DNA from 2 places in the Weizmannia sp. CD-2023 genome. Region 2 is predicted to be linked to the other one. Evidence: riboswitches for the same ligand, from Rfam matches in the RefSeq annotation. Region 2 holds a riboswitch; the other holds the start of a gene.
The links. Region 2 has a riboswitch for FMN ahead of P9687_RS09875 (ECF transporter S component). Riboswitches for the same ligand answer to the same signal wherever they lie in the genome.
Positions count from the first base shown of each region.

Region 1: it holds a riboswitch for FMN, as region 2 does, so the genes downstream of both, ribD (bifunctional diaminohydroxyphosphoribosylaminopyrimidine deaminase/5-amino-6-(5-phosphoribosylamino)uracil reductase RibD) here and P9687_RS09875 (ECF transporter S component) in region 2, are expected to answer to the same signal.

Region 1 is NZ_JARTJQ010000003.1:39,350-55,119, forward strand. It holds gene P9687_RS00635 (bifunctional 3,4-dihydroxy-2-butanone-4-phosphate synthase/GTP cyclohydrolase II) at 1-987, opposite strand, end outside; gene P9687_RS00640 (riboflavin synthase) at 1,005-1,652, opposite strand; gene ribD (bifunctional diaminohydroxyphosphoribosylaminopyrimidine deaminase/5-amino-6-(5-phosphoribosylamino)uracil reductase RibD) at 1,633-2,754, opposite strand; FMN riboswitch at 2,861-3,000, opposite strand; gene ychF (redox-regulated ATPase YchF) at 3,075-4,175, opposite strand; gene P9687_RS00655 (DUF951 domain-containing protein) at 4,335-4,535, opposite strand; gene P9687_RS00660 (mechanosensitive ion channel family protein) at 4,525-5,436, opposite strand; gene yyaC (spore protease YyaC) at 5,650-6,273, shown strand; gene P9687_RS00670 (DUF554 domain-containing protein) at 6,499-7,215, opposite strand; gene P9687_RS00675 (ParB/RepB/Spo0J family partition protein) at 7,252-8,112, opposite strand; gene P9687_RS00680 (ParA family protein) at 8,105-8,866, opposite strand; gene noc (nucleoid occlusion protein) at 9,208-10,068, opposite strand; gene rsmG (16S rRNA (guanine(527)-N(7))-methyltransferase RsmG) at 10,213-10,929, opposite strand; gene mnmG (tRNA uridine-5-carboxymethylaminomethyl(34) synthesis enzyme MnmG) at 10,994-12,883, opposite strand; gene mnmE (tRNA uridine-5-carboxymethylaminomethyl(34) synthesis GTPase MnmE) at 13,090-14,475, opposite strand; gene jag (RNA-binding cell elongation regulator Jag/EloR) at 14,777-15,400, opposite strand; gene yidC (membrane protein insertase YidC) at 15,397-15,770, opposite strand, start outside.
Region 2 is NZ_JARTJQ010000070.1:25,624-41,393, reverse strand. It holds gene prsW (glutamic-type intramembrane protease PrsW) at 1-55, opposite strand, end outside; gene P9687_RS09940 (YpdA family putative bacillithiol disulfide reductase) at 163-1,146, opposite strand; gene P9687_RS09935 (Glu/Leu/Phe/Val family dehydrogenase) at 1,304-2,581, opposite strand; gene P9687_RS09930 (adaptor protein MecA) at 2,679-3,224, opposite strand; gene P9687_RS09925 (metallophosphoesterase) at 3,284-4,063, opposite strand; gene P9687_RS09920 (spore coat associated protein CotJA) at 4,240-4,467, shown strand; gene P9687_RS09915 (spore coat protein CotJB) at 4,464-4,724, shown strand; gene P9687_RS09910 (manganese catalase family protein) at 4,748-5,317, shown strand; gene P9687_RS09905 (YpbF family protein) at 5,382-5,828, opposite strand; gene P9687_RS09900 (hypothetical protein) at 5,958-6,197, opposite strand; gene P9687_RS09895 (CPBP family intramembrane glutamic endopeptidase) at 6,222-6,800, opposite strand; gene P9687_RS09890 (RecQ family ATP-dependent DNA helicase) at 6,773-8,257, opposite strand; gene P9687_RS09885 (helix-turn-helix domain-containing protein) at 8,229-9,305, opposite strand; gene P9687_RS09880 (ferredoxin) at 9,571-9,819, shown strand; gene P9687_RS09875 (ECF transporter S component) at 9,851-10,429, opposite strand; FMN riboswitch at 10,577-10,712, opposite strand; gene P9687_RS09870 (peptidoglycan DD-metalloendopeptidase family protein) at 10,783-11,508, opposite strand; gene P9687_RS09865 (ATP-binding protein) at 11,608-13,377, opposite strand; gene P9687_RS09860 (response regulator transcription factor) at 13,374-14,090, opposite strand; gene ccsB (c-type cytochrome biogenesis protein CcsB) at 14,241-15,440, opposite strand; gene resB (cytochrome c biogenesis protein ResB) at 15,484-15,770, opposite strand, start outside.

The DNA.
Region 1 (15,770 bases), on a different contig from region 2:
GCGCATATCTGCCGGAAATCCAAGCCGTCGGTTGGCCTCCACTGTGTCCAATCCTTTTTCCTGCAGCCGGTAAGCTTTCAATTTATTCAGAAGCCCGATCCCCCGCCCTTCCTGCCGCATATAAACGAGGACACCGCGCCCTTCTTTTTCAATCCGCGCTAGGCTCCGGGCAAGCTGCGGGCCGCAGTCGCAACGGAGGGAACCGAAGCAATCACCGGTCAGGCATTCGGAATGGATCCTTGCCAGCACCGGCTCTTCGCTGTTGACTTCCCCTTTTATAAGGGCAACATGTTCTCCCCCTGACAGCAAATCTTTGTAGCCGGCAGCCCGGAACGTGCCGTAACGCGTCGGCAGCGTGATTTCCGCTTCTTTTTGAATCAGTTTCTCATGTTTTTTTCTGTACTCGATTAACGATTGGATCGTCACCAGTTTGATGCCAAATTTTTTGGCCATTTCCTCCAGTTGAGGGAGTCGTGCCATCGTGCCGTCTTCATTCATGATTTCGCATATCACGCCGGCCGGATTTGCGCCTGCCAGTTTTGCCAGGTCAACGGCTGCTTCCGTATGGCCGGACCGTTCCAGGACGCCGCCTGCTTTGGCCACTAACGGGAAAATATGCCCCGGCCGGTGAAAGTCTTCGGCTTTTACCGCGTCTTCTGCCAGGTGCCGGACCGTTTTGGCACGTTCAAATGCGCTGATGCCGGTCCGGGTGGCAGCATGGTCAATGCTCACGGTGAAGGCCGTTTCATGGCTGTCGGTATTTTGCCGTGCCATCGGGTAAAGATCGAGCTGCCGTGCTTTTTCCGCCGTAATCGGTGCACAGATGAGCCCGCGTCCTGCTTTGGCCATCAAATTGATCATTTCCGGTGTCGCTTTTTCCGCAAGGCCGATAAAATCACCTTCGTTTTCCCTATTTTCATCATCGACGGCAATCACGACTTTTCCGGCCTTTAAGTCTTCTACTGCTTCTTCAATGGTATGAAACAAGTTTTTCACCCCTTTGTTTACATAAAACCTTGGTCTTTTAAGAGCGCCATCATGCCGCTCTCTTTTTCCGCCCGTTCTCCGTTCCTGAACAGCCCTGCCATATACTTGGCCAAAATATCGCATTCAATATTCACGGCATCGCCAATCTTTTTTTCCGGCAATATCGTATGCTGCTGCGTATGCGGCACCAATGAAACGGTTAATTGCCCGTCCGCAGCCCCGAACACAGTCAGGGAGGTGCCGTCGAGTGCAACCGAGCCTTTTGGGATCAGAAAGGCGGACAGGGAGGAGGGAACAGAAATCGTGATATAAACGGCATTTTCCATCCTTTGTTTCAAACAGACCGTGCCCGTGCCATCAACATGCCCTGTGACAAAATGCCCGCCGAACCGCCCGCCTGCAGCCATTGCCCGTTCAAGGTTGACCTTGCTGCCGATGTTCAGCCCGGCCAATGCCGTGCTGAAAAATGTTTCAGGCATGACATCAGCCGTAAATGCATTTGGCGTATAGGATGTGACGGTTAAGCAAACACCGTTCACTGCAATGCTGTCGCCAAGCCGTACATCTTGGAGAACCGTCCTGGCCTGTACGGCAAGCTTAAGGGAGCGGGGGCCTCTTTCCACACGTTTCAATATGCCGGTTTCTTCAATAATTCCTGTAAACATGCTCCGGCACCCCCTTTTGGACGGCAGCCGTAATTTTTAAATCCGGCCCGATCTGTTCCACTTTTTCAAACCGGAGCGGCAAAGCATCGGCCACCTTGCCAAACCCGTGTCCGCCGAAAGGGGACGGCGCGTTTTGCCCGCCGACCACTTTCGGGGCAATGTAAAAAATATACTGCTGCACTGCGCCTTCTTTTAAAAATGAGCTGTTTACCGCCGCGCCGCCTTCGACGAGTAAAGTCATCATGCCTTTTTTTCCGAGCGCCGCTAACACGTCACGGATCAAGAGGCGGGCATGCGGCATGCGGGCCACTTCGGCATTAAGCTGCTTCAGACATTGTTCTTTTTCTTTTGGTGCATCGCTTCCGCAAAAAATAATGGTTGGCGCATCGCCGTTTAGCACTTTCGCTTCCGGCGGGATGCGCAAATGGGTGTCTAATACAATGCGAATAGGATTTTTCCCGGAATGGGGCAAACGTGCGGTGAGAAGGGGGTTATCTTGGAGAACGGTTTGTATGCCGACAAGTATTGCATCATGCCTGCTTCTTAACCAGCGGGCATCACGCCTTGCTTCTTCACTTGTGATCCATTTGCTGTCACGGGTTTCAGCTGCAATTTTTCCGTCTGCCGTCATGGCGGTTTTGACAGTGACAAACGGTGTTTTCGTTTGAATAAAGTGGAAAAAAGGGCGGTACAACCTTTCCGCTTGTTCCTTCAATACCCCGGTTTCCACTTCTACGCCGGCTTGCCTGAGCTTTTCTATTCCTTTGCCTGCGACAAGCGGATTGGGGTCCAATGCAGCGATATATACTTTTTTGATGCCTTTTTCAATTAAAAAATCTGCGCACGGCGGCGTCTTTCCGTAATGGGTACACGGCTCCAGCGTCACAAAAACTTCAGCGCCCTTTGCTAGCGGCCCGGCCTGTTCCACTGCAAGCCTTTCCGCATGTTTTTCTCCTGCCTTTAAGTGGGCCGCCATCCCGGCGATCGTGCCGTTTTTCACGGCGACACTTCCAACCGGGGGATTCGGGGAAGTCTGCCCGGCCACACTTTCGGCCAATTGGAGTGCAAGCTGCATATAATCTTCTTTTTGCAATCCTTTCATGCCTCCTGTATTCAATTTCCGCCAACATACACCCGTGAAAACAAAAAACCCGCACGAAGATGTGCGGGGCAAAACGGCATAATGAAATACGCGTTCCAATAAACGCCTGATCCTTCTCCCATCCAGACTGTTACTGTCGGCTTTGGAATTTCACCAAATCCACCGCATTCCGGAGAATACGGGTCACGGGCTTTGAGTTTCCTCATCACCGCCGGTCGGGAATTGCACCCTGCCCCGAAGGAAAATATTCGACTGATATTTATTTTAACGGATGATTTGAATTTTTTCAATACAATTCGAATATTCGTCCAAAAGTCCTGTTATACATTAAACCTGAAATGCATGACATCGCCGTCCTGGACAACGTAGTCTTTTCCTTCCAGGCGCACTTTTCCGGCTTCTCTTGCAGCTGCCACGCTGCCATATTCGATTAAATCTTCATACGACACCGTTTCAGCCCGGATAAACCCTTTTTCAAAGTCGGAATGGATAATGCCTGCGCATTGCGGGGCTTTCATACCTTTTTTGAATGTCCACGCGCGGACTTCCGGTTCCCCAGCCGTAAAATAAGTCGCAAGGCCAAGCAGGCTGTAAGCAGCTTTAATCAGCTGGTCAAGACCGGATTCCCGGATGCCGAGTTCGGTTAAAAACATTTTTTTCTCATCGTCATCCAGCTCGGCAATTTCTTCTTCAATGCGGGCACATATGACAATCACTTCCGCGCCTTCTTGTTTGGCATATTCGCGCACCTTCCCGACATACGGGTTTGCGGACGGGTCCTGAATGTCGTCTTCACCGACATTGGCCACATACAAAACCGGCTTGCTCGTTAAAAGCTGGAACCCTTTGACGATTTTTTGCTGGTCTTCGGTCAGTTCCACCGCCCGCGCCGGTTTTTCCGCTTCAAAAGCCGCCTTTAATTTGGCCAGCACTTCGTATTCGGCAACGGCTTCTTTATCCTTCTGTTTTGCTATTTTCTCCACACGCCCGATACGCTTGTCCACCGTTTCAAGATCGGCCAGGATCAATTCAAGATTAATTGTTTCGATATCATCAATCGGATCGACTTTCCCGGAAACATGTGTAATGTTCTCGTCCTCAAAACAGCGCACGACATGGCAGATTGCGTCCACCTGGCGGATATGGGAAAGAAACTTGTTCCCGAGCCCTTCCCCTTTGCTCGCGCCCTTGACGATCCCGGCAATATCCGTAAATTCAAAAGTGGTCGGCACCGTTTTTTTCGGATGGTACAGTTCTGTTAATTTTTCCAGCCGTTCGTCCGGCACTTCCACCATGCCGACATTCGGGTCAATCGTACAAAACGGATAGTTCGCAGATTCGGCCCCAGCTTTTGTGATCGCATTAAATAAAGTCGATTTTCCGACATTCGGCAAACCGACAATTCCGGCTGTTAACGCCATTTTATGTCCACTCCTTCAAACATTCTCGTATCTTTCAAGTTTTTCCCGGCCGTATCAAAAACCCCCAGGGTGCCGCTGGATGCGCCCGGTTAACATTTTTCGTTTGCCGGCCTTACTTAACCGCACCCCGGCTCCCAAAAAAAGACACCCGTAAAAGGGCTATGCTTCTTCGTGCTTGACGAGGATTTTTTTCAGTTTGCGGACAAATTCCCTGCGCGGCAGCAGCACGCTGTGTCCGCATCCTTCACATTTAATGCGGATATCCGCCCCCATCCGGATGATTTTCCAGCGGTTTGTGCCGCACGGATGCTGCTTTTTCATTTCCACAATATCATACAACCCGAAATTTTTATCTTCCATGTTCATCCCCCTTTAGAAATTGGCCGGCTAATGTCTCTTCTTTCTCAGTACGGGAATAAGTCACCATTTTAGGATAAGGTGCATGGATGCGATTTTCGTCCAATGCTTTTTTAATTTCTTTTTTCAACACTCTCGCAATATACCAGTGTGCCATCGGGAGGGTTTCCGCCACCACCCTGAGCGTAACATCCGTGGTGCCGAGCTGCTGGACGCCCAACAGTTCAGGCTCTGACACAACTTCTTCGTGCTCTCCCGCAAATGACACCAGTATTTCCTGAATGGCCGCTTCCGCTTTGTCGATATCCTCTTCGTACGGAATACGGACATCCACAACGGCGACGCTGTTATGAATGGACAAATTGGTGACTTCGGAAATATTGCCGTTCGGAATGATGTATAATTCGCCGGTCCAGTTTTTGATTTTTGTTGTCCTGAGCCCGATTTCTTCCACAACGCCTTCGTATTTCCCGATCTGCACCGTATCGCCGACCGAAAACTGGTCTTCAAAGATAATAAAGAATCCGGAAATCACGTCTTTTACAAGGCTTTGTGCCCCGAACCCGACAGCCAGCCCGACAATTCCGGCACCGGCCAGAAGCCCCTGGACATTGATGCCGAGAATGGACAAAATCGTGACAATGGTAACAAACCAGACGAGATAGGTCAATGTGTTCACCATCAGCCGCAACAATGTGGCCTCGCGCCGCTCTGAAAACCGGAGAGGGGCTTTGGCGCGGACTGCAAAAATTTTGCCGATCGCCTTTTTGCCGAATTTAATGACCAGTGATGCGACAAGCAGCACCACAATCATCTTCAGTACTGTCTCCCCGATTCCGATCCATGTATTTTCATTTAACCACTTGGATGTGAGGTGTTTGAGATATGTCTCAAAATGGCCCATATTCCACCAACCTTCATTTCTTTTAACGTTATTGTAACAAAAAAACCGCGCTTGCTCGACAACCGGCTCCGCTTTTCAAAAATTACCTTTTTGATTGGCGGCTGAATCATGTGTAAAACTGCCGGTTGCGGGTATCAAAAAAGAGATATGTTAATGTATAGATTTTTTTGATTTTCCGTATACTGGTACTATTACAAAGAGGGAGTGGCTGATATGAATCTGAGAAAAGGACAATTGGAATTCGGCGGCAATCGTATCAAGGTATTTCATGATGATGTTCTGGCAAAAGAAATCATATCCAACCATATTTTATCAGCACTTCCGAAAAGCATAAACCGGGAATTGGTGGTGGTCTGCATCGGCACCGACCGTTCCACCGGGGACTCGCTCGGGCCTTTAACGGGCACTTTTCTGGAAGAAACAGGCCTGGCCTGCTTCAACGTATACGGAACGCTGGATAAGCCGGTCCATGCTTTAAACCTGGAAGAAAATATTGAAAGGATTTATCAAAAGCACCACGACCCCTTCATCATTGCCGTCGATGCCTGCCTTGGAAAAATGAAGAGCGTCGGCATGATCCAAATCGGCGACGGCCCGGTGAAACCGGGGGCGGGTGTAAAGAAAGATTTGCCTCCTGTTGGCGACATCCATATTACAGGCATTGTGAACATCAGCGGTTTTATGGAGTTTACCGTCCTTCAGAATACCCGTTTAAATCTTGTTCTGAAAATGGCAAAACTGATCGCTGCAGGCATCAGCCGCGCCCATCTGCATCTTCAATACCAAAACGCCATGATTTCCATGAACAGCGGACAGGCGAAGGAAAAGCTGATTTAAGTTATCCGGAAACAGCAGCATTTTTGAAACCGTTTATCCGAAATCCCCCGGTGAACGCAAACTTCTAAACAAAAATATCATGACAACGAAACCAAATGAATGAATAAGCCGGCAACCTGTATAGCCCCCGGGATCCAGTGAAAGGATCCGCAACTTCAGTAAGTTTCTGCCGGTTCACATTCATACTTCAACCGATAAACAGGTGTTGATTCATTCTTGTAAAATTCATCCGAAAACCGTATGGTAAGCATGCAACAGGCCGACCAGCACGGCAACCACCAGGATGCCCGGCAATAAATTCGCCACCCTGATTTTGGCAAGCCCCGCAATATTCAAACCGATGGCAAAAATCATAATCCCGCCGGTTGCCGTCATCTCGGTAATAAACGAGTGCAGCACCGGTGCGGGGACAAGCCGGTTGATTTGCGTGGCAAATAACGCAATAGCGCCTTCATACAGGATCACCGGAACAACCGAAAAAACCACCCCGAAACCGAGGGTTGAAGACAAGATCAGTGCTGTGAAACCGTCCAGAACAGATTTCGTGTACAGCACCGTATGGTCGCCCCTGATTCCGCTATCCAATGCTCCGAGAATGGCCATCGCGCCAATCACAAAAACGAGCGTTGCCGTGACAAAGGCTTCGGCCGTACTGCCCTGGCTGCTGTTTCCAAACTTTTTTTCCAGCCAGGCACCAAGCCCGTTCAAATGAGCTTCAAGCTGCAGCATTTCGCCGATGACTGCGCCAATCACAAGGCTCAATATTACAATAATATACTGTTCACTTTTCAGCCCCATTCCGAGCCCCAGCACCATCACCGCAAGCCCGATCGCCTGCATTACGGTGCCTTTCATTTGCTCCGGAATATGGTTTAACAGCCTTCCGATAAACGAACCGGCTACAATGCTCAGCCCGTTTACAATTGTCCCCAGCAATACCATCTTTTTCACCCGTTTTTGTCTTTATCTTTGTAATTCTTACGTTTCCTGTTCAAAACCGGCATCCAGCAATTGCAATATCCGTTCTAAATCTTCATTGGACATAAATTCAATTTCAATTTTCCCTTTTTTCTTTGTCCGCTTAATATGAACGGTTGTCCCAAACTTTTCGCGCAGAACCGTTTCGTGTTCCTGGATAAAAATATCTTTTTCCTGTTTGTCTTTCTTCGTTTCACGTGAAACATTCCGGTTCAACTGCTGGACAAGCTTTTCCAGCTGGCGGACACTTAATCCTTCGGCAATAGCCTTTTCAGCGATTTCTTCCATTTTTTCTTTCTTTTCCAGGCCAAGCAGCGTACGGCCGTGCCCCATCGAAAGTTTGCCTTTAGACATGGCTTCCTGGATGCTGACCGGCAAAGACAAAATACGGAGGTGATTGGCAATATAGGGCCGGCTTTTTCCGAGCCGTTTTGCCAGCTCCTCCTGTGTAACATTTAATTTTTCAAGCAAAAACTGGTACGCATTGGCTTCTTCAATCGGCGTTAAATCTTCCCGCTGCAGGTTCTCGAGCACAGCAAATTCCATCATCTGCCGGTCGTTCAAATTGCGGACAACAACCGGCACCGTTGTAAGTTTTGCTTCTTTTGCAGCTCTGTATCTCCGTTCCCCGACAATGATTTCGTATCCTTTAATGCTCTTGCGCACGATAAGCGGCTGCAGGATGCCATGCTGGAGAATGGATTCTTTTAATTCATTAAGCGCTTCGGGTTCAAAATTTTTCCGCGGCTGATAAGGATTCGGGCGCAATTCTTTAATATTGACTTCCTGCACGGCATCTTCTTTGTCGACGTCCATATTCGCAAACAACGCGTTAATGCCTTTTCCAAGTCCTTTAGCCATTTGCCGCCACTTCCTTTGCTAAGTCTAAATACACTTCCGCACCGCGCGATTTGGGGTCGTAAAGAATAATCGGCTGCCCGTGGCTCGGCGCTTCGCTTAACCGGATATTGCGGGGGATAATGGTACGGTATACTTTGTCCCTGAAATATTTTTTCACTTCTTCAATGACCTGGAGCCCCAAGTTGGTACGGGCATCGAGCATCGTCAGCAGCACGCCGTCAATCATTAGATTGTGGTTCAAATGCTTCTGGACAAGCCTGACCGTGCTGAGCAGCTGGCTTAACCCTTCCAACGCGTAATATTCGCACTGGACGGGGATAATGACGGCATCCGACGCGGTCAGTGCATTTAACGTCAATAGCCCGAGAGAGGGGGGGCAGTCAATGATAATATAATCATAATCGTCTTTGATGGCGCTGATCGCCCGCTTTAACCTGACTTCCCTTGAAATGGTCGGAACCAGTTCAATCTCCGCTCCCGCCAGTTGAATCGTTGCCGGCACGGAATAAAGCCCGTCCACGGCCGTTGCCCTGATCACATCTTTTATATTCGCATCTTCCACTAACACATCATAAATACACTGCTGAACTTCGCCTTTATCAATTCCGGCTCCGCTTGTTGCATTTCCCTGGGGGTCGGTATCGACAAGCAAAACCTTCTTCCCGATGTATGCTAAGCAGGCACCCAAGTTGACAGAAGTGGTTGTTTTTCCTACGCCTCCTTTTTGATTGGCGATAGAAATCACTTTTCCCACGGTTGCCACCTACCTTTTTTGTCACGCTAGTCACGGCCCGTCTGCATTTGCAGAAACGGCAAACACGTAACTTTATTGTATCAAAGTTTGCAAGATTCGTTTACTGTAAACCGAAAAAAGTATGTTTCAAGTTTTTTCGGCAATTGAAAACCAGGAGGCGCGGCTTCTAATGCCAAAGCCTTGCACCCATGCAGAAAAGAACGCAGCACCGCCGGGATACCAGGAAAAAGGGCTTTGTTGTAAAGCCAAGGCAGGCAGCACAAACCCGGCAGATGTTTAAAGCCGGTGGATAGGGAGTGGCCTGCACCTGAAAAAAAAGAAACCTGTCATCCAAGTTTCTTTTATTGGGATTTCGCCTTTTTCGGGATCCGAATCGTAATTTGATAGTAGTCCTCGAAATCTTCTTCTTTTGAATCGAGATTGATCCCGGAATCGGTCACCATGGAAACAGACTGGCGGATCGTATTGACGGCAATGCGCATATCTTTGCTGAACGCCTGTCTGCGCGGCTTTGCTTTTTTTTCCGGCTTATTCATCATACGGGTGACATAATCTTCCGTTTGTTTCACATTTAAATTTTTTGCGAGTATTTCATTGAGGACGCGAACCTGCTTTTCCGCCTCTTTTAAAGGAATCAATGCCCGTGCATGGCGTTCCGTGATCTGTTTTTTCAAAAGGGCTTCCTGCACTTCCGGGGGCAATTTCAAAAGGCGCAGTTTATTTGCAACCGTTGATTGTCCTTTGCCAAGGCGCTGTGCCAGTGCTTCCTGGGTCAAATGGTGAAGTTCCAAAAGCTTTCCGTAAGCCATCGCTTCTTCAATCGGCGTCAGTTCTTCGCGCTGTAGGTTCTCAATTAAAGCAATCGAGGCTGTTTCCGTATCGCTCATATTCTTTATGATGGCAGGCACGGTTTCCCAGCCCAGTTTCCGGACAGCCCGGAATCTTCTTTCCCCCGCAATGATTTCATACTGGCCTGCTTCGTATTCGCGGACGACGATTGGCTGGATGATGCCATGGGTGTGGATCGTTCTTGCAAGTTCATCTATTTTCTCTTCATTAAAAATGGTCCGTGGCTGAAACCGGTTCGGGATAATGCAGGAGACGGAGATATTTTTAATCTCTTCATTTTCATTCTCTGCTTCCAGTTCTTCTTCCCCGATTTCTTCCTCCACTCCGAAAAAACGAGAGAAAGGATGCTTCATTCACTGTACACCACCTTATAAATTCTCCCTAACTACTTATTCTCTATTATAAGACAAGTTCCTGCCAAACTCCCGGCGATTTTTCGAACAATCTCCCTCATTTTAGCGCATCATCCCGATTTCCGGCACGGTAAAACGCCCGCCTTATTCAAGCGGGAGTTTTACCGGGGTTCCCGGTTTGCGCGGATATTTTTTCGGCGTTTCCTTTACCTTTTTGACGACAATCAGGTTTCTTTCACTTTCTTCAACCGGCAAGGTAAAGTTGTATACATTTTCCGTTTGTCCGCCGAGGAGACGGATCGCTTTTTCCGCTTTTTCGAGCTCTTCTTTGGCATGCTGGGCTTTCATCGCGATAAATCTGCCGCCGGGTTTCACAAGCGGCAGGCACAGTTCGGAGAGGACGGACATTCTGGCGACCGCCCTTGCCGTGACCACATCGTATTGTTCGCGGTGTTCCGGTTTTTTGGCAAAGGTTTCAGCCCTGTCGTGAAATAGAAAAACTTGTTTTAAACCGAGCGCTTCTGTTAAATGCCCGAGAAATGTAATCCTTTTTTGCAATGAATCGACAATCGAAAGCCGGATTTCCGGAAAACAGATTTTTAACGGGATGCCCGGAAAGCCGGCGCCGGCGCCGACATCACAAACGTGCAGTGGGCCGTTAAAATCGGTAAAAAAGGCGGCTGTCAGCGAATCATAAAAGTGTTTGAGATACACTTCCCCTTTTTCCGTAATCGCCGTTAAGTTCATCTTGTTGTTCCAGTCAACAAGCCATTCATAATACGTTTCAAACTGCTGCTTTTGTTCCCCGCTTAAGGTGATGCCTTTTTCAGCCAATAATGGAATGAATTGTCCGCTGTCCATTTTTCCATCCTTTCGATTGATATGTAAAAAAAGAGAGAAGCCGGAAAAACCCGGGCTTCATGCCTTATCCAGGGATTTTTGCAATTTTCCCCTGTTCAATGTAGACAAGCAAAATTGAAATATCAGCCGGATTTACGCCGGAAATGCGCGATGCCTGGGCAATCGAGATCGGGCGCACTTTGTTTAATTTTTGGCGCGCTTCCGTTGCCAGCCCGTGGATCGCATCATAATCAATATCAGACGGGATTTTTTTGTCTTCCAGCTTTTTCATCCGTTCCACTTGCTGCAATGATTTTGCGATATAGCCTTCATATTTGATCTGGATTTCCACCTGTTCTTCCACTTCAGGCGGAAGTTCCGTTTCAGGCGGCACAAGCGCTTTGATATGTTCATACCGCATTTCCGGCCGTTTCAGGAGATCAGCGGCGTGGATGCCGTCTTTCAGTTCGCTTCCTCCCGCTTCCCGGATCAGTGTCTGCGTTTTTTCATCCGGTTTCAGAATGACGGATTTCAAACGCTTGATTTCCGCTTCAATCGCCTGTTTTTTCGCCGTAAATTTCCGGTAACGTTCTTCGGAAATCAAGCCGATTTTATAGCCAATTTCAGTCAGCCTGAGATCTGCATTGTCATGGCGCAGCAGCAGGCGGTATTCGGCACGGGAGGTCAAAAGGCGGTACGGTTCGCGCGTTCCTTTTGTGACCAGGTCATCAATTAAAACACCGATATAAGCATCGGAACGGCCGAGGACAAGTTCTTCTTTCCCCAGTGCTCTCTGCGCTGCATTGATGCCGGCAATAATCCCCTGCCCGGCTGCTTCTTCGTAACCGGACGTCCCGTTGATTTGGCCGGCTGTATAAAGGTTCTTCACTTTTTTCGTTTCGAGTGTCGGCCACAGCTGGGTCGGCGTGATCGCATCATATTCAATCGCATAACCGGGGCGCATCATTTTTGCATGCTCCAGCCCTTCAATTGAGGCCAAAATTTCCCTTTGCACTTCTTCCGGCATGCTTGTTGAGAGCCCTTGTACATATACTTCTTCCGTGTGGCGGCCTTCCGGTTCCAGGAAGAGTTGGTGGCGGGGCTTGTCATGGAAGCGGACGACTTTGTCTTCAATCGATGGGCAATAACGCGGCCCGGTGCCTTTAATCATGCCGGAAAACATCGGCGCGCGGCCGAGATTGGCGTCAATAATGGCATGGGTACGTTCATTGGTGTAAGTCAGCCAGCAAGGAAGCTGGTCCGTGATCATCTTCGTCGTTTCATAACTGAATGCCCGCGGTTCCAGATCGCCCGGCTGGATTTCCGTTTTGCTGTAATCAATCGTTTTGCCGTTTACGCGCGGTGGCGTCCCGGTTTTAAAGCGGACGAGGTCAAAGCCGAGTTCTTCCAGTTTTTCAGCGAGGGCAATGGAAGGCTGCTGGTTATTCGGGCCGCTTGAATATTTCAGTTCCCCGATAATAATTTCGCCGCGCAGGAACGTGCCGGTCGTCAGCACAACCGTTTTGGCTGTATATTTTGCGCCGGTTTTTGTAACAACGCCTTTGCAGACACCGTCTTCAAGTACAAGTGCTTCGACCATCCCTTGCAAAAGCGTCAAATTTTCCTGGTTTTCGATGGTTTTTTTCATTTCACGCTGGTACTCGACTTTATCCGCCTGGGCCCTGAGCGCCTGAACGGCCGGCCCTTTTCCAGTATTGAGCATCCGCATTTGAATATAGGTTTTATCGATATTCCTGCCCATTTCACCACCGAGTGCATCGATTTCGCGGACGACGATCCCTTTTGCCGGACCGCCGATCGACGGGTTGCACGGCATGTAGGCAATCATATCAAGGTTAATCGTGATCATTAACGTTTTGGCACCGATTCTTGCGGCGGCCAGGCCTGCTTCACAACCGGCATGCCCGGCGCCGACTACAATGACATCATAGTCTCCTGCATCGTATTGCCGCATGCTTATCACTCCTTTATTTTATAAAATCAACGGGCAAACGCCCTCCGCTTTTCTTTGTCTAGCTGCGGCTCCTAGCGGCTAGCGGATTTTTACGTCTTCTCCTTTCGATAAGCGGGCATCGATTCGCCTACCGGCTCATCGTGTTTCCTTTATCTCGGTCGAAGACTACAAAATCCGTACGCCGCTATACAGTCGCCTCCGCTTTTCTATTTCCCGAGGCAGAATTGGGAGAAGAGTTGGTTCAGTAAGCTTTCCTGGACGGTGTCGCCGATGATTTCGCCGAGCAGGTCCCATGTCCGGGTCAGGTCGATTTGGATGATATCAATCGGGGTGTTGGATTGAATGCCGTTTTGCACATCTTGAATGGCTTCCAATGCCTGGTTCAAAAGCGCAATATGGCGGCTGTTTGATACATATGTCAGGTCGCCTGTTTCCATCTGCCCTTCAAAATACATCGCAGCAATCGCATCTTCCAATTTTTCCATGCCTTCCTCTGTTACAAGCGACGTGGTAAGGATTTTCGCGCCTTGTGCAAGTTCGCGGACGCTTTCCATCTCCACTTGATGCGGCAGGTCCCACTTATTTAAGATGACAATCACATCCATGCCTTCCACCGCTTCAAACAATGCCTCATCTTCCGGGCTGAGCGGCTCGGATGAGTTGATAACAAGCAAAATCAAATCCGCTTCCTTGAGCGCTTTCCGCGAACGTTCCACACCAATTCGTTCCACGATATCTTCTGTTTCGCGGATGCCTGCGGTGTCAATCAGGCGCAGCGGCACACCGCGGACATTGACGTATTCTTCGATCACATCGCGTGTCGTGCCGGGAATATCGGTGACAATTGCCTTATTTTCCTGGACAAGGCTGTTTAACAATGATGATTTTCCAACATTCGGGCGGCCGATAATAGCCGTTGACAACCCTTCCCGCAAAATTTTTCCCTGATGCGCTGTCCGCAACAGTTTTTCAATTTCATTTTTGATGTACTGTGCTTTTTCTTTCAGCATGCGGTGCGTCATCTCTTCAACATCGTCGTATTCCGGATAATCAATATTGACTTCGATATGCGCGACGACTTCCAGTATTTCCTGGCGCAGCTTTTTGACCAGTTTCGACAATCTGCCTTCCATCTGGCCGATCGCCACGTTCATCGCTTTATCCGTTTTGGCGCGGATTAAATCCATGACTGCTTCCGCCTGTGAGAGATCAATGCGTCCGTTCAAAAACGCCCGTTTTGTAAATTCGCCCGGCTCGGCAAGGCGCGCACCATTTTTTAAAACGAGCTGCAATACCCGGTTTACAGCGACAAGCCCGCCATGGCAGTTGATTTCCACGACATCTTCGCGCGTGAACGTTTTCGGCGCTTTCATCACGCTCACCATCGCTTCCTCAACGGTTTCTCCAGTGTCCGTGTCGACAATTTTCCCATAATGGATCGTGTGCGAAGGGACATTCACTAGTTTTTTTCCGCCGACACCTGCAAATAATCGATTCGCAATCGCAATCGCATTTTCGCCGCTTAGCCGGACAATCGAAATCGCTCCCTCTCCCATCGGCGTCGAGATCGCCGCAATTGTATCCATTTCCATTTTTTCACCCCGCTTCCTTTTTTGGTCATTTATATAAAAGATTGGCATTCTGTTTTCTTTTTTTCACCTAACGTAATAGAATACCAAATTTTTTCGTGAATACAAGCGATATGTTCTTTTCCACAATCCACAAAAAGCCGATAATTCCATTTTAACTTATCCACATGTGAATAACAACGGCAGAAAAAGCTGATTGCTCCAGGTTGTGGATATGCTGGTTTTTTTCAACCGGCAAAAAAGCTTTCCGTCCAGAGGGTGCGGCTAAAAAAAAGCCTCCCCCGGTTTCCCGGAAGGAGGCCGTTCAACGCTTTGCCAAATCAATGACAACATAACGTTTTGGTTCATTTCCTTCTGAATAGGTGATGACCTGTTTATGATGAGCGAGCGCACTGTGGATGATTTTTCTTTCATAGGATGGCATTGGCTCGAGCTTTACCGGCCGTCCGGTGCGCAAAACCTGGGCAGAAAGCCTTTCCGCAAGCCGGGTTAGCGCCTCTTCCCGCCTTTTCCGGTAATCGCCGATATTGAGCATCACTCTTTCATAATGCGGATAATACCGGTTCGCTGCCAGCTGCGTGAGAAACTGCAAAGCGTTTAATGTTTGTCCCCTTTTTCCGATCAGCAGTGGAAGATTTTCGCCTGTCACGTTAATATGCAATGTCCGGTCATGTTCTTCGAATTGAAGGCCGGGGGAAACCCCCATTTTTTCGATAATATTGCGCAAATATGAGAGCACTTGCTCAACCGGCGTCTCTTTCAGCCGGACATGGACCACTGCCGGTTTCGCGCCGAGCAGACCGAATATGCCTTTTTTGCCTTCATCAAGAATCTCAATCTCCACATTTTCTTTTTCCGTTTCAAGCTCGCGAAGGGCCTGGTTGACAGCATCTTCTACATTTTTCCCTGTTGAAGTCGTTTCCTTCATTTTTTCGTCCCCCTGGCTTTCGCGTTTTGGACAGGCATACTTGCAGTAGGACTTTTAATGAAATACGACTGGACAATCATGAAGATGTTCCCGACAATCCAGTACAGCGGCAGCGCGGACGGAAGCCCCACGCCGATTACAATAATCATAATGGGCATAAACCAAAGCATCATGTTCATTTGCATTTTCATTTGCGGATTTGCATCATAATTTCCCCCGGACATCATCACTTTTTGCTGGAGAAAGGTGGTGATCCCGGCAATCACAGCAAGCACATAATCCACGGATCCGAGATCAAACCAAAGAAAAGCGGATTCGCGGATAGCCGGCGTCCGGTTGATGGCATGGTAAAATCCGATTAAAATCGGCA
Region 2 (15,770 bases):
AATAGCATAGCAGGGCAAGTCCGGGGGCGATGCCGGCTGACAAAAGGACAAGCATATCGAAACCTCGCTTTTTGCAAAACTCAAATGATCCGTGCCAAGTCATTTGTTTTCATCGTAACATGAAAAAGCCGGAAAAGAAATACTGCCCCCCGAAAAAACCCTTTAATTTCCTTTTTGCAAGAGAGCCTCCCGGTTTTTGATCGCTGTGGCAATTACACCGCCATGGAAACGTCCGTTTTCAATAAAAATCTCATTGGCATTGTTTCCGGCAGCAAGCACGCCCGCAATAAAAATCCCTTCAACATTCGTTTCCATTGTCTCTTCGTTGTAATGCGGGCGGCCTGTTTCCGGGTCAACGTCCACTCCCATTTTCCGCAAAAACGTATGATCCGGATGATAACCGACCATCGCAAATACAAAATCATTCCGGATCTCTTTCACTTCTCCGCCTGCTTCGTATACAACGCTCTGTTCTTTAATTTCTTTTACGTGCGCCTGAAATTCCATTTTCACTTTCCCGTGGCGGATAAGCGAATCAAATTCAGGCAATATCCACGGTTTAATGCTTTCGGAATAATGATCGCCGCGGTACAGCACGGTCACACGGGCACCCGCCTTGTGAAGCTCAATGGCAGCGTCCACAGCCGAGTTTTTTCCGCCGATCACACAAACATCGGTGTCAAAAAACGGATGGGCTTCTTTAAAATAATGGTACACTTTGTTTAAATCTTCCCCCGGAACATCCAGCCTGTTCGGATTGTCGTAATAGCCGGTTGCGACGACCACATAAGGCGTCTCATATTGGCCTTTTGTCGTCGTAATGGAAAAGGTTCCGCGTTTCTTTTCGACACGGAGCGCTTCTTCAAACCGGTGGATGCGAAGGGCCTTCAGTTTCGCCACTTCACGGTAGTATGTAAGCGCTTGGTTGCGTTTCGGCTTTAAATTTTCGGTAATAAACGGCACATCACCAATTGCAAGCCGGTCGCTTGAACTGAAAAAAGTCTGGTGCGTCGGATACCGGTAAATCGCATTGACGACATTTCCTTTTTCCAGTATAAGCGGATGTTTCCCGATTTCCTGCAGGCTGATTGCAGCAGCCAATCCGCAAGGGCCGCCGCCGATAATAATACAATCTTCTTTTCGCATGTTTGTCCACTCATCCTTTTTTCGTATCTGCCTTTTCGTTTTCATCCGTTTATTTAAAAATCTCCCACCGTGAACACGACAGGAGATTTCAGCCTTTCCTTCTTCTGAACCTGTAAAGCCCCGTTTGCTGCCCAGCTGGAGCCGGCTTTCGGAAACTCTAAATCCAGCCTCTGAACCGCGAAGCTTCCGCCACTCTTCTCACACCGATCATATAAGCGGCAAGCCGCATGTTCACCCGGCGTGAGCGGGAAGTATTGTAGACCGTATTAAACGCCTGGACAAGCACTTTTTCAAGCTTTTCTTCCACTTCTTCCTCCGTCCAGTAATACCCCTGGTTATTTTGTACCCATTCAAAATACGAAACTGTGACGCCCCCTGCAGATGCGAGCACATCCGGAACGAGCAGAATGCCGCGGTTGGTTAAAATTTCGGTTGCTTCAAGCGTTGTCGGACCGTTTGCTGCTTCCACCACGATTTTCGCCCGGATATTATGGGCGTTTTCTTCTGTAATTTGGTTTTCAATGGCGGCCGGAACGAGAATATCGCAATCCAGTTCAAGCAATTCCTTGTTCGTAATCGTATTTTTAAACAGGGTTGTAACCGTCCCGAAACTGTCGCGGCGGTCGAGCAAATAGTCAATATCGAGGCCTTCCGGATCATGCAGCGCGCCGTATGCGTCGGATATGCCGATCACTTTTGCGCCCGCATCATGCATAAATTTTGCAAGGAAACTTCCGGCATTGCCGAACCCCTGAATGACAACCCTGGCGCCTTTTAAATCAATCCCTTTTTTTCTGGCCGCTTCACGGATGCAGATGGTTACCCCTTTGGCCGTAGCGGATTCGCGGCCGCGCGAACCACCAAGCACAAGCGGTTTTCCTGTGATAAAGCCCGGCGAATTGAATTCGTCAATCCGGCTATACTCATCCATCATCCAGGCCATAATTTGCGAATTTGTAAACACGTCCGGTGCCGGAATGTCTTTCGTTGGGCCGACAATCTGGCTGATCGCCCGGACATAGCCGCGGCTCAAATTCTCAAGCTCGCGGAAAGACATTTTCCGCGGATCGCAGATAATGCCACCTTTTCCTCCCCCATACGGCAGATTCACAATGCCGCATTTCAGCGTCATCCAGATAGATAAGGCTTTCACTTCATTTTCCGTCACATCCGGGTGAAACCGGACGCCTCCTTTGGTCGGGCCGACAGCATCATTGTGCTGCGCGCGATACCCCGTAAAAATCTTAACCGTACCATCATCCATTCTGACGGGAATTTTAACCGTTAACATACGGACCGGCTCTTTTAAAAGTTCGTATACTTCTTCAGGGTATCCAAGCTTTTCAAGAGCTTCGTGAATAATTGTCTGTGTCGATTTCAGCACATCTCGACTTGCTTCCATTGTTTGATGATCTGCGCCCTTTTCGGCTGCCATTATCGCAAACCTCCTAGATACGAAAGAAATATCTGCTATCAAATTTAGTATACAACTTTCCCCAGCAGATGAAAACCTGAAAAAACATGGCGGACGGTTACGGGAAATGCTTCAGGAGTTCCGCAAGCGCATTTTCCTCAAACACCGCGATCCCGTATTCCCGGACCATAAACGGGGAAATCCGGGCGCGCTCGCCGTATTCAAGAATAAGCGGCGCATTTTGTGTTCCCGGTTTTTGCAGCAAATAATACTGGTCTTCGAATATATAAAGGCTGCACGCGGAAATCCGGCCGATCTGGTTTAAAAAGCCCGCAAGCGCAATCACTTCCTCAATCGATGGAAAAAAGTAGGCTTCTTCCTGTTCCAGCGTTTCCGGATCCGCCCATTCGCCCGGATCCGCGTCGTCCGCTTCGCCCACTGTCAGAATAAACACCAATTCCTGGACATTAAATGAATAGATTTCAATGGTCAGCATATCGCTTTCGCCGACATGGTAAGCCTGATCCGCCAACTCCAGCATTTCTTCAAATAAATGATTCCAAATGGGCGAGTCGAGATCGTTTTCCATAATACCGCGTTCCGATAACTCTTCAAACGTAATGGAGTATTTAATTTTATTGGATGAAATCCGTTCCAGCTTCATTGATTTCCGCCCCCTGCATACGGATCTTACCTTATCGTATGCGGAAGGGGAAAGATGGTTCATGATGGCCGCCTGCTGCTTTCGATCGTAATTAAATGGGCTTCCGGTTTTGCACAAAGCCTGAGTGGAACAAGTGTCGTGCCGTAACCGTTGCTTATGAGGTGGATGACATTGCGCACTTTTCTCACCCCGCCGCGCCTGTAACGGCTAAGGCCGAGAATACGAATCTGCCCGCCGTGCGTATGGCCGCTCAGCATCACATCGATATTGTCCCATTCATGAAGCTGGTGGATCATTTTCGGGTTATGGCTGATTAAAATCCGGAGATCGTCCGGCTGCACCGATTGAAGTGCTTCATCGAGATTTTCGTTTTCCGTCGTCAAATCATCCACGCCGATCAGCGCAATTCGTTTTTTCCCGTTTACATATACAAAATCCGCCGCGTTGCGCAGCGTGCGGACGCCGGTTCTGGCAAAAACGGTCGCGAGCGCTTCGCCGTCCGCTTCATAATCATTATTTCCCCACACAAAAAATACCGGGCCAATTTTTTTCAGCAACCGCAAATTTTCCTCTGTTCTGGAAAGCGGAACCCCCTTTTCCAGCAAATCTCCCCCGATTATTGCAAATCGTGCTTCTCCTGTTGCCTCTTCGACCAGCCTGGGATCAATTTTGCGCCGGTGGATATCAGAAATAAAGAAAAAAGTGCACGGCTCCTCTCCGGCCGGATACTCATCAAGCAAAAACCGGTGCCGGATGAGCCGATTTAACGATGCTTCATAATGCATATACATCAATAAAACAATGCCAAGCAAAAAGGCAATCGATAAAAATGCAAACATACACGAGTGCTCCTGTTCCGCCGGGTGCTGGCCGGCACAAACGAAATTTTCTGCAATCCCTATCCGTATTATATCTTAATCATGGCAGATAGAAAGCATTCCGGCATTGTTTTTGACATAGCGGGAGAGAACCGCACATAAAATGAAAAAGACTTTTAAATGTCAGGAGGACTGAGATGAAAAACCATTATAAAACGTATCATCCCTTTATCGGACCGTTTGACCCCTGCCCGCCGATAACCGAAAAAGTTTACTCCACCCCGCCGAATTTGTATTTAGGGTTTCAGCCCCCGAACCTTCCGCAATTTGCACCGCAGGAAGCGTTAAGGCGCGGGACGCTTTGGAGGCCGCTTTATGACCCGTATTACAGCCCTTATGAACGGGCAAAGGAGGAAACCGATTGAAGCAGCTGCCAAAAGAGTATTACACAAGGCTTGAAGAACTGCAGGCCCTTGATTTTGCAATTGTGGAGCTGAACCTTTATTTGGATACCCATCCCGATGATCAGGCAGCGATCGAACAGTATAACACTTTTGTCCATGCCAGGAAAAAAGTCAAAAGAGCATTTGAAAAACAGTTCGGGCCGCTGACAAACTTCGGGCACAGCTATTCGCCAACGCCTTTCCAGTGGAAAGAGCCGCCGTGGCCATGGCAGGTATAAGCAAATAAAGGGGGAAAACGTTCATGTGGATCTATGAGAAAAAATTGCAATATCCCGTCCGGGTCTCAAGCTGTAACCCGAGACTTGCGAAACTTTTAATCGAACAATACGGCGGAGCGGACGGAGAGCTTGCGGCAGCGCTCCGGTATTTGAACCAGCGCTACACCATCCCGGATAAAGTGATGGGGCTTTTAAATGATATCGGTACGGAAGAACTGGCCCATCTTGAGATGATTGCGACGATGGTCTTAAAATTAACAAAAGATGCCACGCCGGACCAATTGATTGCTGCCGGCCTTGACGCGCATTATGTTGACCATGATAAGGCACTGCATTACCATAATGCCGCAGGGGCCCCATGGACAGCCACCTATATCCAGGCAAAAGGGGACCCGATTGCCGACATCTATGAAGACATTGCCGCCGAAGAAAAAGCGCGGGCTACGTATCAATGGATCATCAATTTAAGTGACGACCCCGACCTAAATGACGGGCTCCGCTTTTTAAGGGAGCGGGAGATTATCCACTCGCAGCGGTTCCGCGAAGCCGCGCAAATTTTAATGGAAGAAAGAGACAGAAAAAAAATTTTTTAGAAGATGCCGGGGCATCTTCTTTTTTTCGGCGGCTTTTAGTCTCCGTACCTGTTCCGGTGAATGGCTACTTGTTCTCGTGGTATAAATTAATATCAAACTCTTTTTGCATCATTTCGAATACAAGGTGGCGATCCTTCCAGCTTTCCCCTTTCCATAAATCTTTGCTTTTATCAATAATTTCGCAGCGGAGCGCATGAAATTCTTTTTCAGCCTTTTCCCGCTTGTCAAACAAGATTTTGCTCATGCCCCAAAGCGCAGCGGCCAAAAGCAGGAAAAACAGGTGAAACGGGCTTTCAGAAATACCGGAGAAAACGGAGAACACGGAACCGGCATTTTCAAAAGACCTGTAAACATAGTAGGCCCATGCGCATGTGTAGAGCATGCTTGTCCAAAGAAAAACAAGATGCCGCTTCCGCAGGCGGTCAAATTTTTTTTTGCGTTTGACAGCACTTTGCAGCATCTGCTTTGTCGCCGCATCTGTCCCTTTTAGCCCGGTGATGGACGGCTCCATACTGATCCCCCCTCACTCTACTATATGCGGCAAGGGACAGATCCATGACAAGCAGGCAGCTGCCCTGTCCTGAAATTTCGCCGGCAGATTCTCCTCTTTTTGGGGCGCCATTTATCGCGGGATGGGCATCTATCTGAAAAACAAAAACGTATAACAGATGTAAACGGCAATTGGCACTAAAATAAAAATGACAGCCAATAGGTTCACAAGCGGCAACCGGGAGCGGGATTCCTTTTCGGTACTTTTCCGCTTTTCTGCCCGCGAAACGGCCGCCGCCGTTTGTTTCTCCGTTTTTTCCTTTGCTTTGCCGGCCGGTTCAAGCTTTTGCCGCCGTTTTTCCATTTCAATGATATATTTTTCGTCTGACATGGCTTCCCCTTCCCCACATCCGGACTAAATCCCCTGTTTTTTGATGCGGATACCTAGTAAACAATCGATTGTAAAATGCATGATGATGACCGCCGGAAGATTTTCATGAGAAAGCACATAAACGGCACCAATCCAAAAACTCAAAAGCAGCACATTCGCGATTAAATACCAGTGGCCAAAATACCGGATATGCATGAGTGCAAAAATAAGGCTTGCTGCCGGCAATCCAAAATGCGTCTGGATGGCGCCCCGAAACAAGAGCTCTTCCGCCACCGCGATCAGCGCCGTTAAAGCAATAATAGACGGAACCGAACGGGTTTTAAAAATCCGCTCATTCACGCCCCCGTCATCATAATACGCTTTCGGGAGCCATTTCATGAGCAAAGTATCCGCAAAAACGACAGCAACTCCGTTTAATAAACCGTATGCACATTTCGCAAATGACATACGAAAGTGCTGAAAAAATGCTTTGCCATCCGGAAATAACAGAAATCCGAGCAAAGCGGCAGCAAACAGGAGAATCAGCTGTGTCAAAATTAAGTGAAAAGTAAGTTCCCGGTCTGTGAGTTCCTTGATCAAATCCGCCTGTTTTCTTCGTGCCATTTTTGTTCCCCTTTTCTGAATAGGTCCTGCAAAAGCAATTCCCATGCAGGAACGGTTTCGAGGGTGCCCCCGCTTTTTTGATTGCTTTCATATAAGGCTGTTTCAAGGCCGCAAATGTCACAGCACGCTTCATTGCCAGCAGCGGGCGGTTCACCGAAATACCGTAAAATTTCCGAGCGGCGGCATGACGAAGACCGGACCATCTGCACCATTTCCTTTAACTTCCGGCGCTTGTACGCCATCCGCTCGTTCCGGATGGCTGCAACCTCCCGGGTCCATGCTTCTTCCGGCAGGTTAAGCACTCTGTGGTGCAGCAGAAACCGGAGTTGCGGTTCCGTGCATCCAAGCGCCGCCCCGGCTTCCTTCAAATCTCCTTTCCATCTGCTGAAAGCGGCCAATTGTGCATCAGTCGGAAGCTCAGCCTCGATCAGCTGAAGCGGGAGCCGTTCATCCCCTTCCGTATACAAAAGGACGGCAATGCTCGGAAGCCCGTCCCGCCCGGCTCTGCCGATTTCCTGCAGATAGGCTTCCATCTGCAACGGCAGGTGAAAATGGATGACAAAGCGGATATCTGCTTTGTCCACCCCCATGCCAAACGCGCTTGTCGCACAAATGATCTTGATCTGTCCGTAAATAAACTGCTGCTGGATCAAAATTCTTTGCTCCTGGTCAATGCCGCTGTGATAGGCGGCCGCTTCGGCGATCCCCTCCTGCCTTAACCGCGCCGCCATTTCCTCAGCCGCCTTTTTGCTTGAAAAATAGATGATGCCGGGCTTCTGCAAGTTTTTCGCATAGGCAACTAGTTTTTCCTCTTTTTCGCGGTATGAAGGAATCCGGTCTATTTTAATGGCGATATTGGGCCTGTTGACAGAATAAATAAACCGGTTTGGGTCTTTTAAGCCAAGATACTTGCAAATATCGTCCCTCACCTGTTCTGTTGCTGTGGCGGTCAGAGCTAGGGTAAGCGGTGTGCCCAATTGTTTCCGGACTTCGCCAAGGTTTAAGTATTCCGGCCTGAAATCATGACCCCACTGGGAAATACAATGCGCTTCATCGACTGCAAAGAGCGCAGTCCGGATGGTTTTTAATTTTCCGAGGACATGGCGGTTGTGCAGCATCTCCGGCGAGACAAAGATGAATTTGAAAGCGCCCAGATGCGCAAGGGCCGCTTCCCGCTCCGGACCGGTTAAAAACGAATTTAACGCAACCACACTTTTTTCGCCGCGCATTTTCATCTGCTCTGTCTGGTCCTGCATGAGCGATAAAAGCGGAGAAACAATGATGCAGGATCCGTCCAGCAAATAGGCAGGCAACTGGTAGCATAAAGATTTTCCGGTACCGGTCGCAAGCATCGCCAGTGTATCTTTACCGTCCAGCAGTGAACGGATGACTTCTTCCTGCCCTGGCCGGAATGCGCTGAACCCGAACTTACTTTTCAAAAAGCTTAAAAGATCCACTGCGGCCCATCCTTTCTGCCAATACAAGGCGAATATGGAAATACGGGATGTCCCCTACTTTTTCTTTAATCGGTTTTAATTTCTTTGTATTTAAATCAGCGGCTGCCCGGATGATCTTTTGTTCTTCATCCTTTGGCACATACCGGTTCAGCGGAAAATCCGGGACCGTTAACGCGATTTCAATCAAATGGTCTTCAATCGTGCTTTGTTTTAACCCTCTCAGCGTGCTGATTTCCGCAATCGTTTTCCCTTGCTTCAAGAAGCCAAATGTCACCGCGGCAGACCGGGTCAGTGGCAAGGCCTTTTGCACATCGTGAAGCATTTGGTATAAATACCGGAATGTTTCAGGATCTCCGAGGATGCGCCGGACGATAAAATGAAGCAAATGCAAAAACCGGTACCAGTACTCTACAGGATCAAGGTGCAGGGCGGAGGCAGCCTGCGTGATCGTATATCCGATCCGGCCCGCACCCGTCAACCGAAGGACAAAAATTTCAGGCTTTTCCGGCGGGCTGCCGGAAAACAGACGGTAAAATTCACGGTACAAATGCTCCGCTAACGCAATCCTGCTTTTTGCATGCTGTTTCAGCCAGTTTTTTGCCCAAGCCTGAAGAGCCGGGTCCCTTTGAACCGGATAATATACTTTATTTCCATACACTAAGTTGGATACGGCCTGGGTAATGAGATTCAACCTTTTCCAAAACAGATTTGCCGAATCCTGGTATTTCAAGCCGTCCAGGTAAGGAAACCGTTCTTCCATCCTGCCGGTTGCCAAAAGCAGGGCAGCACCTTTTTCTGTGACCACGCAGGCATCCGGGCCGCTTTTTTGCAGCAACCCGGCTTTTAATAGGGCCTCTACTTCGCGTGTGAAAGCCTCACGGGAAATAAATGGAAACGTTTGAAAGAGCCTGCCAATCTTGAAAAAATGGGAATCCTGGATCGTCTGTGCTGATTTTTTGCCGTTTAATAGATGAAAAACAGCATAAGGGGTGCGTTCTCCATTCAGGTTGCTGAAGCAATCCAGCAATACAGCCTGTAAAAAAGGCATCTGAATCCTCTCCTGTTCTTTAGCTGAAAAAAGGGGGAAGTGCAAGGAAAAATCGGGGGTTGGTTCTATTTTAACATGGAAACCGGCGATTTGTTTACCATTTTTTTCATTGATTCGACAGGTTTCACGAACTCCGCCAGCCCGCTATTGAAATAAGAAAAAAAGAGTTTTAAAATGAAGGAGAAACACCGGCATGCCTTCGTGCACATGACGAGGCTGCCCGTTTTTCTTTTCTGCCATGATTGAACAACGAGGAGGAATCAAAATGGCAAAGTTTACAATCGTGGACAAAGATACATGCATCGCTTGCGGCGCTTGTTCCGCCAGCGCTCCTGATATTTTCGACTATGACGATGAAGGGCTTTCTTTTGTGATTTTGGATGATAATAAAGGCACTGCGGAAGTCCCGGAAATATTGGAAGATGACCTGATGGATGCCTTTGAAGGATGCCCGACAGAATCGATTAAAGTTTCCGACAAGCCTTTTGATGGCGATCCGTTAAAATACGAATGAAAAAAAGCAGGCCGTTTGAGCCTGCTTTTTTTCATATTCTTTTCCCCCCAATGGCGGATGCTTTGTCAATCCAATTTTTCATTTTTGTAAACATGAGCATAAACAAAGCCGTCACGATGAGGCCTTTCACAAGATTAAAAGGCAGCACGCCCGCCACAATATACGCTTTTACATTCCCGACCGAAAAGTTCATGAAGTACAGGTAAGCCGGTAAAATGACGAAATAATTTAAAATGCTCATACATACCGACATGGATACCGTGCCAGTGACTAGACCTACAGTCATGCCTTTTTTTGTCCGCATCCGTTTGTAAATGAGATATGTCGGCAGGACGAACAGCATCCCTGCAAAAAAGTTTGCCACATTCCCGATCGGTACCCCTGCTTCACTGCCGAGTGATAAATAATTCAGGATATTTTTGATTAGTTCCGCTACAACAGAAGCCATCGGCCCGTAAAGAAGGGCTGCCACCAATACCGGAATGTCGCTGAAGTCCACTGTTAAAAACGATGGAAAAGGCGGAACCGGAAATTTAATAAACATCAGCATAAAAGCCAGAGCACTGAGCAACGCGACCGCAACGAATTGCTTTACATCCCATTTCTTCATTTAAACTTCCTCTCTCCTTGTGACCGATTTATCATCAAAGGAAGAAAGGTGCCGCGGACCAAAATGAAAAGCCCCTGACAAAATGTCGGGGGCTTTGTAATAGGCGAGTCCAAATAAGCGTTTAATACGTCATTAAACACTGGCAACCCTTATCTTCTCCCATCCAGACTATACTGTCGGTTTTGGAATTTCACCAAATCCTGCCGGAAATCCGGCTCGCGGACTGAAAGGCAACTGCCTTATCACCGCCGGTCGGGAATCTCACCCAGCCCCGAAGATAAATCGTATGAAATTTTGATTACAAGCTTATTATACATGCCGGCTGCCATTTTGTGAAGCATTCCGCATCACTTTCATTCATTTTTTATTTTCAGCACCTGGCCGGCCATAATCCGGTCCGACCGCAATTTGTTCCAGCTTTTCAGCCTTCCCACGCTCGTATGAAAATGGAGGGCAATGTTCCAGAGCGTGTCGCCTTTTTTCACAGTGTAAGCTGCAGGCTGAGGGACGGTGGAAGCAGCAAAAACCCCGTAAGGATCATGGGTCTTGGCGGAAACCGTCTGGCCCGGCGCGCCTGGTCCGAAGATCAAAAACGGGTCAATGGCGTTTTTCTTATCCGGCGTCCATGGCCCGTTATGCACTTCAAAATGAAGATGGATACCAGTTGAATGGCCGGTCGAACCCATATAGCCGACCACCTTTCCTTTTTCAACATGCTGCCCCGCTCTCACTGCCCTTCCGGCAAGATGGGCGTAAACCGTTTCATAACCGGACGGATGGCGGATAAAAACAACATGGCCGTAGGATGCGGACAGATAGGAACGGATAACGGTACCTTCTTGGGCGCTGAATACTTTTGCGCGGTATCTTCCGGCAATATCAAGCCCTTTATGTGTGCCGTATCTTGTGTTAAATGTGTCGGAGATCGTCCCTGCCGCCGGAAAAATCCAGTCTTTTGTCGCTTCATGGATAACCGACCCGGATGCGGCTACGTCATTTGCCGAACAGGCAAACCCCAGGCATGCAGCTGTCAATGAAACGAAAAGGCATATTTTGATGTATGCCGGCAATTGATCCACCCCATTTTCATTTTTTCAATTCCGTTTCAAGCAAAGCCATCTTCTAAGATGCGCAAAAAACGGGAAAATATACAAAAAAAGGCAGACCCGGCGCAGAGGTCAGCCTTTTTTTGGAAGGAAAAATGAAAAGGTGGTCCCTTCCCCTAATTTGCTTTTGACAAAGATCCGGCCACCATGCCCTTCGACAATGTTTTTGGCAATCGCAAGGCCCAGCCCTGTTCCCGATTTGCCGCGCGTCCTTGCTTTATCCGCTTTGTAAAAGCGTTCAAATACAAACGGCAAATCTTCATCCGGAATACCGGATCCGTTGTCTTCGACGTGTACATATACGCCGCCGGGTGCTTCTTCCTCTTTTACTTTGACGTAACCGTTCGGGGAAGTATGCCGGAGGGCGTTATCAATTAAATTCGTCAGCACCTGTTCAATCCTGTCGGCATCGATTTCAAGGGTGAGATCGCTGTCCGAAGTCTCGCAAACGAGGTCGATTCCTTTTTCTTTCGCGATGCCGTTAAATTTATGTGTCACTCTTTCGATGAAACTGTTGAATGAGACCGGCTCCATTCTAAACGAAAAATGCCCTGCTTCCATTCTTGCCAGATCGAGCAGCTCATTGACAAGCCGGCCGATCCTGAGCGTTTCATCGTAAATGATTTTGGCAAATTCTTTCTTTTCTTCTTCACTTGCCGCAATATCATCAATGATCGCTTCGCTGTATCCCTGCAGCATGGCAACCGGCGTCCGCAATTCGTGCGAAACGTTTGCGATAAAATCATCGCGCAGCTTGTCCAGCTTCCGTTCTTCCGTCATATCGCGGATAATGGTGACAACGCCGCGGATCCGAGACAAATTATAAAGCGGGCTTGCAATCATAACATAGTACCGGCCGTTGATTTCAATTTCATCCGTCTGTTCTTTCTCCGTTTCGACCACTTTTGCAAGCAATGCGGACAGCCCTTCAGGAAGTGGAGCATCTTTTGCAGCCTGGTTATGATACCAGTTTTGAAGAAACATCTCAGCCGGCGGGTTCATGATTAAAATGGCGCCGTCCCGGTTAAAGGTCAAAACACCATCGGCCATGCTGCTTAAAATATTCCGCAGCTGCTCTTTTTCCTGCTTTAAGGCGTCCATATTAAATTTAAGCTGTCGCCCCATCGTATTAAAAGCGGTCGCCAGTTCCCCGATTTCATCACGGGTTAAAATCGGCACCTTTTTGTCAAAACGCCCTTTTGCCACTTCAAAAGCCGCTTCCCGCATTTTATGCAATGGCCCGCCAATCCTTTTTGAAAGGAAGAAAGCAAAGCCGGTCGTTAAAATAATGGCAATGCCTGCACCGAGCAAAATGATTTTTGTCGTTTGCCGCGTCATTTCCTGAAGCACTTCCAATGACTGGTAAACAAATACCGCGCCCGGTTCTTCCCCCTTCACATGAAGCGGGACGGCCGTCACAATCACATGATGGTACTTATTGCGGGAAGACCCGCCAGAAGGGGTTAACTCTTTGCTCACTTTCTTCTTTTCGCTAAACACTTGGGACAGCTGCTTGTCCTTTAAAATCGACGCGTACGGGATCCCTTTGTATGATTTGGAACCGGACGGATAAAAGATATCATTTTTGCGGTAAACGATCATGACTTTCTCGTTTTGGTCCAGAACGCCGAGGGCAATTTCTTTCCCGATCTTTCCGCTTGGGTGCTCCTCCATAATCCTCGAGATTTTTTGCGCCGTATTAGACAAATCCTGCTCAATCTGATTGATATGGTATTCTTCAAAAAACTTGAGCAACAGTACCGTCAGGATGAGCAGAACGCAGGCAACCATCAGCAGAATGGTCATCCACAGTTTCCCGACAACCGTCCGCCAAATTCTCATTCCGGCGCAACCTCAAATTTATACCCGACGCCCCAGACGGTAACGATCATTTTAGCCGCGTTTTCGCTCACTTTATTCAATTTTTCCCGCAAGCGTTTGACATGCGTATCCACCGTACGGAGATCACCGAAAAATTCATAATGCCATACTTCTTTTAAAAGCTGTTCGCGGTCAAACACTTTATCCGGAGATTTGGCGAGAAAATAAAGCAGCTCATACTCTTTCGGGGTCAGATTGACTTCCTTTCCGTCCGCTGTGACGCGGTGAGCATCATTGTCAATGGTAATATGCGGGAAAACGACAATGTCTTTTGCTTTTGTATCCGCGTTTAAGAAACCCGTTTGCAACGACCGGCGGAGCAGGGCTTTCACCCGCAGTACCACTTCGCGCGGGCTGAAAGGTTTTACAATATAATCATCCGCGCCAACTTCAAATCCTTCCACCCTGTTGGCTTCTTCGCCTTTAGCCGTCAGCATGATCACGGGCGTCATTTTCTTTTCGTGCAATTCCTGGCACACTTCAATGCCGTCTTTGCCCGGCATCATAATATCGAGCAAAATGCAGCTGTAGTCTTTTTCAAGCGCCATTTTCAAAGCGGTATCGCCGTCTTCCGCTTCATCTATCGTGTAATTTTCCCTTTCCAAATACATTCGTAACAGGCGCCGGATCCTTTCTTCATCATCAACCACTAAAATTTTTACATCCTCATCCATGGCTATTCCTCCTCAGTCAATATCAGCCGCCTGCTGCGAGCAAGATTCATCCAGCCGGTAAAATCCTTGCGGGCTTCCCGGGGCCATGCAAGCCGCCCGCATCCCCGGGTGGGGCTCCCGGGGATGCGCAGGATTCAAAAGCTTACAAAATCAGGCATACGAATGCAGCCCAGCAATGACAAGATTTACTGCAATCAGGTTAAACAGAATAATGGCAAAGCCAATGACGGCCAGCCAGGCGGATTTTTCACCTTGCCAGCCTTTTGACATGCGCAAATGGAGAAAAGCGGCATAAAACAGCCACGTAACCAGTGCCCACACTTCTTTCGGGTCCCAGCTCCAAAATTTGCTCCAGGCAATTTGTGCCCAGATCATCGCAAAGATTAACGCGCCGAGCGTAAACACCGGAAACCCGATCAATACCGAACGGTAGCCGATCTCATCCATTAAATCCGCATTTATATTTTTGGTGAGCGGTTTTAACAGCGCGCCGATCCGCTTTCTGGCCGCCAACCGGACCAGCACGTAAAGAATGATGCCGCTCAAAACAGACCAGAGCACCGTGTTCAGTTTGACGGCATTGATAAAGGCCGGCACATAAAACCACGGCGTCATTCTCCCAGCTGTTAAAAGTTCCCCGCCATGCGGCCCGATAACAGCCGGCATATGGTAGACGAGGGCATTTTCCCCCGTGTTTTTTGCCCCGTTGCGGTCAATCCAGCTGAAATCCACTTTGTAATGAAACAAGCCGAAAGCGGATTTTGCAACAATAAAACCGGCGATGCAGATTAAACAAAGCATAACAAATTCCAGCCAGAAAGTCTGCCGGTTTGATTTTTGCTGATCAGTGCTTTTCACAAGGTAAATCAGCCCGGCAGCAAAACTGACAGCAAGAATGGCCTCCCCGGCGGCCGCCGTTGTCACATGAATCTGCAGCCAGTAGCTCCTGAGAGACGGCACGAGCGGATTGATGTCTTTCGGGAACATGCTTGCATAGGCAATCAAAAGAAGTGCAACCGGCAAAGCAAACAGCCCGAGCACCGCACTCCTGTAAAGAAAATAAATGACCATAAAGGCTCCAACAAGCATCATACCAAAAAAAGTAGTGAATTCAAATAAATTACTTACAGGGGCATGCCCGGATGCGATCCACCTTGTAATAAAATAACCGGCCTGGCAAATAAACCCCGCAACCGTTGCGAAGATCGCAAAATTTCCCCACTTCGTTTTTTGCGGCCCAGTGCTTCCCTGTCCCTTTTTCGGTGTGCGGATCGCGCCGCCAAACAGTAAAGTGCCGATTAAATACAAAAGAAATGCGGCGAACAACAACCGGCTGCTCGTTTCGACCAGATTTTCCAATTTTCCCCCTCCTCATCCGATTGCTCCTGTCTGTTTAAGCCGTATGGGCCTGTTGCGGATTCTTCCGTTCTTTTCTGTCAACAAGCGCCGGCATGCCGGATGCGCTGAGCACCCATTCCAGCTCCCTTTTTAGCCCGTACCAGTTTTTATTTGTATGGGCTGCCAAAAGCACGGCGCCTTTCTCCCGCTTCAGCCAGAAACGGCGGTGATTCCAGTACGCGCCCTGAATGACCCCGATCATAAAGATCGCGCCCCCAACGGCCAGTACCCAGAGCGTCTCGTCTTTTCTTACGGCCAAAGCAGAAACATTCCGCGTTTCAA